3 regions of the Aminipila sp. genome follow, and region 3 is predicted to be linked to each of the others. Evidence: predicted binding sites of a transcription regulator. Region 3 holds the regulator's gene; each other region holds the start of a gene.
What was found. Region 3 encodes LexA, which represses DNA repair genes until DNA is damaged. Its sites were predicted from a motif close to AGAACANNTGTTCT; they were not measured.

Region 1: the regulator LexA is predicted to act here: its motif matches at 1,861-1,874, upstream of RTW14_RS06665 (DNA polymerase Y family protein).
Region 2: the regulator LexA is predicted to act here: its motif matches at 1,688-1,701, upstream of RTW14_RS11765 (putative DNA modification/repair radical SAM protein).

The regions. Positions count from the first base shown of each region.
Region 1 is NZ_DAMBYD010000004.1:147,067-150,334, forward strand. It holds gene RTW14_RS06660 (stalk domain-containing protein) at 1-1,777, shown strand, start outside; gene RTW14_RS06665 (DNA polymerase Y family protein) at 1,920-3,173, shown strand; gene RTW14_RS06670 (hypothetical protein) at 3,170-3,268, shown strand, end outside.
Region 2 is NZ_DAMBYD010000008.1:11,572-14,839, reverse strand. It holds gene pyk (pyruvate kinase) at 1-532, opposite strand, end outside; gene RTW14_RS11770 (patatin-like phospholipase family protein) at 613-1,584, opposite strand; gene RTW14_RS11765 (putative DNA modification/repair radical SAM protein) at 1,745-3,253, shown strand; gene RTW14_RS11760 (TIGR03915 family putative DNA repair protein) at 3,234-3,268, shown strand, end outside.
Region 3 is NZ_DAMBYD010000004.1:41,373-44,640, forward strand. It holds gene RTW14_RS06135 (aminotransferase class III-fold pyridoxal phosphate-dependent enzyme) at 1-1,305, shown strand, start outside; gene lexA (transcriptional repressor LexA) at 1,494-2,162, shown strand; ribosomal protein L20 leader region at 2,216-2,341, shown strand; gene infC (translation initiation factor IF-3) at 2,508-3,005, shown strand; gene rpmI (50S ribosomal protein L35) at 3,051-3,251, shown strand.

The sequences.
Region 1 (3,268 bases), 110 kb from region 3:
ATGGGGCAAAATAAACTCAGGAACAGATTATTCTTTAGAAGAAGTTACTTGGGACGGCAGTCAATATGTTATTGTTGGGGGTGACTATATTGAAGCACAATTACCTTCAGGAATTTCATTAACATCTTCGGATGGAGAGAGGTGGACGGTATCAACACAGAAGCTTGAGCAATGCCTAAAGGGAGTTACATACGGATACAATCAATTTGTTGCAGTTGGATGGGAAGGCGATGTATATACTTCAAAGAACGGCAAATCGTGGGACAAGAAAGAGACGAACAGCGAACAGTATTTGGAAGATATTGAGTTCAACGGGAAACAATTTGCAGCGGTGGGAGACCAAGGGAATATCTTGATTTCAAATGATGGGGTGAGCTGGATACGTAGTAATCCCAATGTAACAAGCTATCTGACGGCTGTTTACTGGGACGGAAATCAATTTATTGTGCTAGGTGATGAAGGTACCATATTAAAGTCTAAAGATGCTATAAACTGGAGTGGTGCTGACTCAGGTGTAAACGAAGAACTGGATGGCGTAGCCTTCGGACAAAACCAATTTATTGCCGTCGGGCGAGGTGAAACCATTGTATCTTCTCAGGATGGTAATCAGTGGATCGACAGAACTCAGGAAGGAACATATACAGGATTTTTAGATATTGTATGGAATGGTAAACAATTCGTAATTGTTGGCTCAGACGGGCTGATAATGACATCAAAAGATGGAGTATCTTGGGTTGAGAGAGATTCAGGCGTAAGTGATGCACTGACCTGTGTTGTTTGGGATGGGAAAAGGTTTATCGCGGTAGGGGACCATATAGTCCTTTCTTCCAATGACGGCATCACGTGGAAGCAAATCGCTATAATTGACGTACATTTCACGCAAGAACTCATATGGGCCAATAATATGTTTGTACTTGTTGGTTGGGACGGAGCAATATTAACATCACAGGATGGAGCCAAATGGGATAAGCAGGATTCAAAAACTGAAGATTCAATCAATGATATTGCATGGAATGGTAAAAAATTTGTTGCTGTCGGCATGTTTGGAACTATTTTAAACTCAAAAGACGGTATCAACTGGTCTTCTCAAACATGGAAAACAAGGTGTGACTTAAATGGTGTTGTATGGAATGGACAGCAATTTGTCATCGTTGGTTATGAGAAAACCGTCCTGAGATCAACTGATGGAGTGAATTGGGACGGAGAATTAAATTATCTGGATTATAACCTTTCTGATATCGTATGGAATGGTTATGAATATAAAGTAGTACATGATTGTGGGGATATTTTGACTTCAACAGATGCGAAGAATTGGGGCACGATCAAGACAGGTCTTTACTTGGATCGCATTTCATGGAATGGATACCGATATATAGCAACGGACTCCTCTGGCGCAATTATTACTTTGGTACCCAAACATATTGTCAAGGTAATTGTAAATGATTCCCCTCTTGTTTTTGACGTAGCACCTGTTCTAAAAGAAGGACGAACAATGGTCCCACTTAGGACGATTTTTGAAACGCTGGGGGCTGAAGTAACCTGGGACGGGAATACGCGTACAGTCATTGCAAAGAAAGGAAATACAGAAATCAGTCTTAAACTGGATAGCAAACAAGCGACCGTTAACGGGGAAAATATTGCCTTAGATGCTCCGGCGTGTTCCATAAACGGAAGAACAATGGTACCAGTACGATTTGTAAGTGAGAGCCTAGGGTGTGAAGTTAATTGGGATAAAAACTCAAAGACGGTTAATATAACCTCAGCGCTAAATAAATAAGGTAAAATAATCTGAGGAAGCATTCATGTGCTAGAAATAAAGGAAAATTCAAGTGAATTTCCCTTTATTTTTTTATTGCATCGAGAACATTAGTTCTATATAATGACGAAGAACAAACGTTTATAAGGATGGAGGCAATAATATGGTCATTATGCACATCGATGCCAATTCAGCTTACTTAAGCTGGACCGCTGTAGATCTTCTTGAAAAGGGGTATCAAATTGATATTAGAACAGTACCTGCAGTTATAGCTGGAAATCCTGAAAATCGTCATGGAATTATATTAACTAAATCCATCCCTGCAAAGAAATATGAAATTAAAACAGGGGAAAGCTTGTTTGAGGCAAGGCAGAAATGTCGGGAACTTCTGATCTATCCTCCAGATTATGATTTGTATCTTTTATGCAGCAATGCAATGTTTGATATATTATCTGAATATAGCCCTGTAATTCAGCGTTACAGCATTGATGAGTGCTTCATGGATTTTACCTGCAGTGAAAAATATTTTGGAGATCCTGTAGAGACTGCGCATAAGATAAAAAATCGAATAAAACAGGAATTGGGGTTTACCGTGAATATAGGAGTGTCCTGCAACAAACTCCTGGCGAAGATGGCCTCAGAGCTGCAAAAACCCAATAAGGTCCATACCTTATTTCCAGATGAAATCAAAGATAAAATGTGGCCGCTGCCTGTAGACGAGCTTTTTATGGTAGGAAGGGCCACAGCAAAAAAATTACGAAAGATTAATATAAATACGATTGGAGACTTGGCAAAAGCAGATGTTCTCCACATGAAGGCACTTTTGAAATCTCATGGAGAACTGGTATGGAATTATGCAAATGGAATTGATTACTCTCCAGTGATACAAAACGCCGAAATCATACAGAAAGGCGTAGGTAACAGCACAACGATTGCCTATGATGTAAATACCAAGGAAGAAGTTTATATGGTCATTTTATCGTTATGTGAAAGAACCGCCATGAGACTAAGAAGGCTGGGCATGAAAGCATCACTTGTTAGTATTTCGCTTAAAACAAATACATTTGTCAGATACAGCCATCAGGTTCAGCTGCAAAATTTTATGGATTCAGCAACCGATATATATGGTTATTCGTGCTTATTATTTAATGAATGCTGGAAAGGTGAGGCTATAAGACAGATAGGAGTATCTGTATCGAACTTTGGAAAAAATCATAATCAGCAGCTTTCTTTTCTAGATCATAAAGTAGATGATTATGAAAGAAATAGCACCCTGGAATATACCATAGACGATATCCGTAAAAGGTTTGGGGAGAGGGCTGTTGTACGGGCAACGTTTGTAAATAACGATGTAGAACCCTTGCAGGGTGGCGTAAATGACGGAAATTATCTAATGATGGGAGGCTATCAATTGTGAAGATACTGGCAGAGCCTATAGATACCCTGGTCCTATTTAAAGGGAATGAAAAGCCGATGCCTTACCGATTTAAGTATGTAGACCAGAGAGGCATC
Region 2 (3,268 bases), on a different contig from region 3:
ATAATATGTCCTCATAATCTTTGGAGCTTATGAAAGGCATTGAAAGGTTAGAATTTGGCACATTTACGCCTTTATTATTGGATACCGTTCCTCCATTCTCAACCTCACATACTATATCTGTTTCTCCAGTTTCAAGTACGTTAAGTTCAATAAGCCCATCATCTATGAGAATCTTCATACCTGCATGAATATCCTTTGGCAAATCAAGATATGTAATGCTTGCTATATCCTGATTTCCTGTAATCTCTCTAGTGGTCAGAGTGAATTTCTGTCCTTGCTCTAAAACAATCTTGTCATTTTCAAATTTACGAACACGAATCTCCGGTCCCTTTGTATCTAAAATTGTAGCCACAGGAAGCCCTAATTCGTCCCTCATTTTTCTTATTCTGTTCAACGTTTTAGCATGCTGTTCGTGATCCCCGTGTGAGAAGTTTAACCTTGCTGCGTTCATACCCTCAAGCATAAGTTGTCTTAAAATATCGTCTTCCATTGTTGAAGGTCCAAGCGTGCAAATTATTTTTGTTTTTCTCATAGATTGTCACCATTCCTTTTATCTACTTTTATAGTCCTTAAATATATCTTTCCATTTTACATTACTAGTATACACGTAGTTTACCACATTAACCCATTCTTTTCTATATACCTTTTGGCTAAAATTTCTTCTTCCAGTAATGTCGCCGGTTTATTTGTAACTACTTTCTTTAATTTTGATTTAAGCCCTTCCAGCCAAGTTTTCCTTTTCTCTTCTTTGAAAGCCTCCATTAACTTTTTATCAAGTATTTCTTTGCTATAAATCACGGTTGGATCCAGTTCAAAAATTGCTGCTGCCGCATCTGCTTCTGCAAGCCCCCGCTTTGTAAATTCTCCTTTAATAAACGTATACTTTTGGCCTGAAAAAACATTGAACCCTTTCATTGTATCCAAATATCCTAATCGAATTAATCTTTTTGTATTCTTTGGGTCAAATGCAGCGCAGCTACCCAAAGACCATCTACAGGAAATAACCTTCAGGAATTGGGCTTCTGTATAGGCGTCTTTTCTTTCTATTCCTATTGAATCCAGGTCTACCACTATAACGTTTTTGGCTCCCTTTTTTAATGCCATTTCAACAGGTATATTATCAAAATAAGCCCCGTCTATAAATTTTTTATCATTAATTTCATAAGGATTTATCATCGGAAAACATGCTGAACTTGCTAAAATATAATCAATTAGTTCACCCTTTGGGATTTCTTCTATAAACATACAGTGGGATTTAAAGCTTGGAAACTCCACAGTAACTATGCCGTATTCAGTTAAACTGGAACGAATTGCTTCTTCACTGAGGTTTTTCTCTAAAATGTTACGTAATTGATTTTTTTCTGTCAGCTCAGTTATGGTACCTTCTTCAAGTTCCTTCCAGTTTTTTTTAGCTGTTTCAAAATCATTCTGTGCTACCAGTGCACCATTGACTGCACCTATAGATGTACCGGTAACAATATTTATTTCTACCCCCAGTTCATTTAATGCCTGCCAGACTCCTATTTCATAGGCGCCTCTGGAGCCTCCTCCACCTAAAACTAATGCGGTTTTGCCCTTTCTCATTACTCCCTCCATATTCAACACTCACTTACGAATAATCATCTTATATCTTTTGCAAATTTGCCAGAATTTATGAATTGAACAAAAGTTCTTCTTGTGGTATAATAGAACAAAGGTTCTTCAATTTAAGAACTACTATTTTAAAAAAATCAGGAGGAAGCCTATGGATAGTTCCTTGATGGGTAAACTTAAAGTTTTAGCTGACAGTGCAAAGTATGACGTTTCCTGTTCTACAAGCGGTGTTGAACGAAAAAATGTTGGGCGTATGGGAAATGCTTCATGTGCAGGAATCTGTCATTCCTGGTCCGCCGATGGCAGATGTATATCTTTACTTAAAGTTCTTTTCACAAATAAATGCGTTTACGATTGTCAGTATTGCGTAAACCGTCGAAGTGTGGATGTAGAAAGAGCTAGTTTTGAGCCCGAAGAACTTGCAGAATTAACGATGGAATTTTATAGACGTAACTATATAGAAGGATTATTTTTAAGCTCTGCAGTAGAAGTATCTCCTGATTATACTGCAGAAAGAATATTGCGGTGTCTCTCCATACTAAGATATGAACATGGCTTTGCGGGCTATATCCACGCAAAAATTATTCCTGGTGTATCACAGGAACTAACCCATGCCATAGGCATGGTTGCTGACCGGCTAAGTGTAAATATTGAGCTTCCCACGGAAGATAGTTTGCAACGACTTGCTCCGCAAAAGAAAGCAAAAGCGATTTTTACACCTATGAAACAAATAACAAATACCTTAATTGAGCAGAAATCCCTAAGGGGTCCTGGAACAATGTTTAAGGGACAGAATTTGAACAATCCTGTAAACTATCTACAGCCTGAAGGCAAAGATTTTTTGCAGACTGAAGGGACTAATACAGGTATTGCAGATGGAAGCTTATGGCAGATGACAAATGCCAGTGGTGGTGCACTAATTAAAGAACCACGTTACAAATACAAAGAAAAGTTTGCCCCTGCGGGACAAACCACACAAATGATTATTGGTGCAGGAACGGAAACGGACAAGCAGATTGTTAAAACTTCTGAAGGTTTGTATCGCTCTTTTAAAATGAAACGGGTATATTTTAGTGCGTATGTTCCCATAAGTGATTCACCGCTCCTTCCCTCAGTTTTTACAGCTCCGCCCCTGGCACGGGAACACCGTCTTTATCAGGCAGACTGGCTTTTACGGTTTTATGGTTTTACTGCTGATGAAATGTTTACAGATGCAGAGCCAAATCTTGATTTGGATTTAGATCCTAAGATAACTTGGGCTTTAAGAAATATAAATCTTTTCCCTATCGAAGTAAATAAAGCTTCTATGGAGGAACTCCTGCGAATACCAGGCGTAGGCACTACTTCTGCTCTGCGTATAATTCGGCAAAGAAAAGTGTCAGCTGTAAAGTATGATGATTTGAAAAAAATGGGCGTAGTTTTAAAACGGGCCAGATTCTTTTTAACCTGCTCCGGCAAATATTATGGCGCAAAAGATTTAATTCCAGAATATATAAAAGGGAAAGTCTTAGAGGCTGATGGGATAAAAAGTAGTTTATTGCCGATTAACGATGAAACTCAGATTTCAATGTTTTCTCCGGGTTCATTCCGTCTGGATTCCCCACAAAATATTGTGCCGTCTAAAAGGAGACTAGAGTCAAATGGTGGATTACTTATATGATGGAAGTTTTGAAGG
Region 3 (3,268 bases):
AGTCTTAAATATAATCTTCACTCATGGAGTGCACAGAAAGCAATAAATCCTATGGTGGTTACAAAAGCTGAAGGGATTTATTTTTGGGATGAGGATGGAAAGCAATACTATGATATGTCATCACAGTTGGTTAATTCGAATTTAGGCCATGGAAATAAAGCCATAGTTGCAGCTATAAAGGAACAGGCTGAAAAAATACCTTTTATTGGACCGGGGTATGCTTTAGATGTTAGATCAGAGGCAGCAAAAGCCGTAGTTGAGGCTTCAGGTTTAGAGGGTGCTAAAGTATTTTTCACAAATGCAGGGGCTGAATCCAATGAAAATGCTATAAAATTTGCTAAGCAGTACACCGGCAAGTGGAAAATATTTTCTATGTACAGATGTTATCATGGATCATCTGCAGGTGCAGGAATGCTGACAGGTGAGCCTAGAAAATTTGTAAATGAACCAGGTGTGCCAGGATTTATTAAATATGATGGACCATATGCTTATAGAGCACCTAAGGCTTGTAAGTTTGAAAATGAAGAGGAGATAACAGAATTTTACCTGGAACTGTTGGAAAATCAAATCAAGTATGAAGGACCGCATCAGATTGCAGCTATCTTTACTGAAACGGTGGTTGGTTCTAATGGGGTTTTAGTTCCGCCAAAAGGCTATTTAGAAGGAATTAGGAAGCTTTGCGACAGATACAATATTCTGATGGTTTGTGATGAGGTAATGGCAGGCTGGTATAGAACTGGTTCTTGCTTTGCATGGCAGCAGTTTAATATTGAGCCAGATCTCGTAACTTTTGCAAAAGGTATTACTTGCGGATATATACCGCTTGGAGGGGTTATTGTTTCTAAGAAAGTTGCTGAGTATTTTGATAACAATAAAATGCTTTGCGGTTTAACTTATAGTGCTCATCCAATGGGATGTGCGGCTGCAGTGGCTACATTAAAAGAATATAAGAGATTGAACATTGAAGCAAATGTTGCAGCACAGGGAAAGATACTACATGAAACATTAAGTGACATACAATCAAAGCATGCTTGTGTTGGCGAGTTTAGACAGATCGGTTTATTCTCTGCATTTGAACTGGTTAAAGATAAAGAAACAAAAGAGCCAATCGTTCAATTTAATTCTGACCCAGAAGGTCTTATGAATAAAATTATCGGCATGCTTAGGGTAGAAGGGTTCTCAACTTATTCTCATGAAAATATGATAATAGTTGCACCTCCTCTAATCATTACTGAGACAGAGTTAAGAACTGCCATGAATATACTGGATAAAGTTCTTGATTCAGTAGACAATATGGTTAAATAGAATAATAGTAGTAAAAAGCAGTATACAAAAAAGCGATCTATGGGCAAGGTCGCTTTTTTAGAACATAATTTCTGAACACATGTTTACAAAAAGCTGTAGGTGTGTTATACTTTATTAATATTAGTGTAAAGTTTATTATCGTATTTTACTTATAAGCTTTAATTTAATAATTTAATGGAGGCGGGAATATGGAACAACTAAAAGAAAGAGAACAGCGAATACTTCAGTATATGAAAAGAGAAATTAGTCAAAAGGGATATCCTCCTACAGTAAGAGAAATTTGTTCCGCCTTAAATATAAAATCTACGTCTACAGTTCATAAGGATATTGAAAACTTAGAATTGAAAGGTTTTTTAAAAAAGGATCCATCAAAGCCTCGTGCATTAATGATTGTGGATCCGGACTCTCATGCAAGAGTGGAGCTTGGAAATCAGGAATTAAGAACAAATTCTTATAATAATACAGAAAGGATAGATGTAATAGATATTCCAGTAGTGGGAAGAATAGCGGCAGGCACACCTATATTAGCAGACCAGAACATAGAGGAATCTTTTCCTATTCCAGCAAGATTTGCAGGCAGAGGAACCAATTTTATGCTTACGGTAAAAGGTGACAGTATGATAGAAGCTGGTATATTTGATGGTGATTATATCTTGGTAGAGCAACAAAATACGGCTAAAAATGGGGAAATTGTAGTAGCCATGATAGATGGATTTGAAAGTGAGGCTACTGTAAAAACTTTTTACAAGGAAGCAGATCATATTAGATTACAGCCAGAAAATTCTAGTATGAGTCCTATTATTGTTAAGGAAGTAAAAATACTGGGCAAGGTTAAAGGCGTATTTCGATATTTTTAATATATTTCAATTCGTTACTTGACAAGATTAAGTATAAATGGTATAGTATTTGAGTGATAAAGAAGAAGTTATCCGCTTCTCACCTTATTGGTTACAGTTAAGCTGATAGGGTTAATAAAACAAATGTAACACTTATGTGTTTTGTGGAGCGGGTATAATATCCGCTCTATTTTATTATGAAGGAAATATCAATTTGATGTTTTCATAGTATCAAGAAAAGCACATTGCATGTTGATTGAAATTCAAAATACAAACAATCAGCGTGTGTAAATAGAAATCTATGATTTCATCATTTACACTTTTCTTATTTGCAGGAGGTGCAAGAACATTAGCAAGGAAAATCTAATCAACGAAGAAATTCGTGACAAGGAATTAAGAGTTATTGACAATGATGGAGCGCAGCTTGGAATTATGAGTCTAGAAGATGCATTAGCATTAGCTAATGAAAAAAAGCTTGACTTAGTTAGTATTTCACCAAATGCTAAGCCGCCAGTTTGCAAGATTCTTGATTACGGTAAGTATCGTTATGAACTTCAAAAAAGAGAAAAAGAAGCAAAGAAAAAACAAAAAATCACTTCAGTGAAGGAAATTCGTTTAAGTACGTTTATTGAGGCGCATGATATTCAAGTTAAAGCTAATACTGCTACAAAGTTCTTAAAGGATGGAGATAGACTAAAGGTTAGCTTAAGATTCAAAGGCAGAGAAAAAGATTATGCAAGTAAGGGTCTCGCTGTTATGAACCAGTTCGCAGAATTAGTAGCCCCTGTAGGTACAATTGAAAAGAAGCCTGAATTTGAAGGTAGAAGTTTGATTATGATTGTTGCACCTAAAATGGATAAGTAGATAGTAGATAACAGGAATAATTTTTACGTAGGAGGAAATATTACCATGGCTAAAAATAAGATGAAGTCTCATAGAGGCGCAAGCAAGAGATTTAAATTAACAGGTACAGGAAAAGTAAAGAGAAACAAGGCATTTAAGAGCCATATTCTTACTAAGAAGTGTGCAAAGAGAAAGAGAGGACTAAGAAAGTCAACTCTTCTTCGTAGCGCAGATCACAAGAGAATTAAAGCTGTATTAGATAAATAATATTAGGAGGTTTGAAT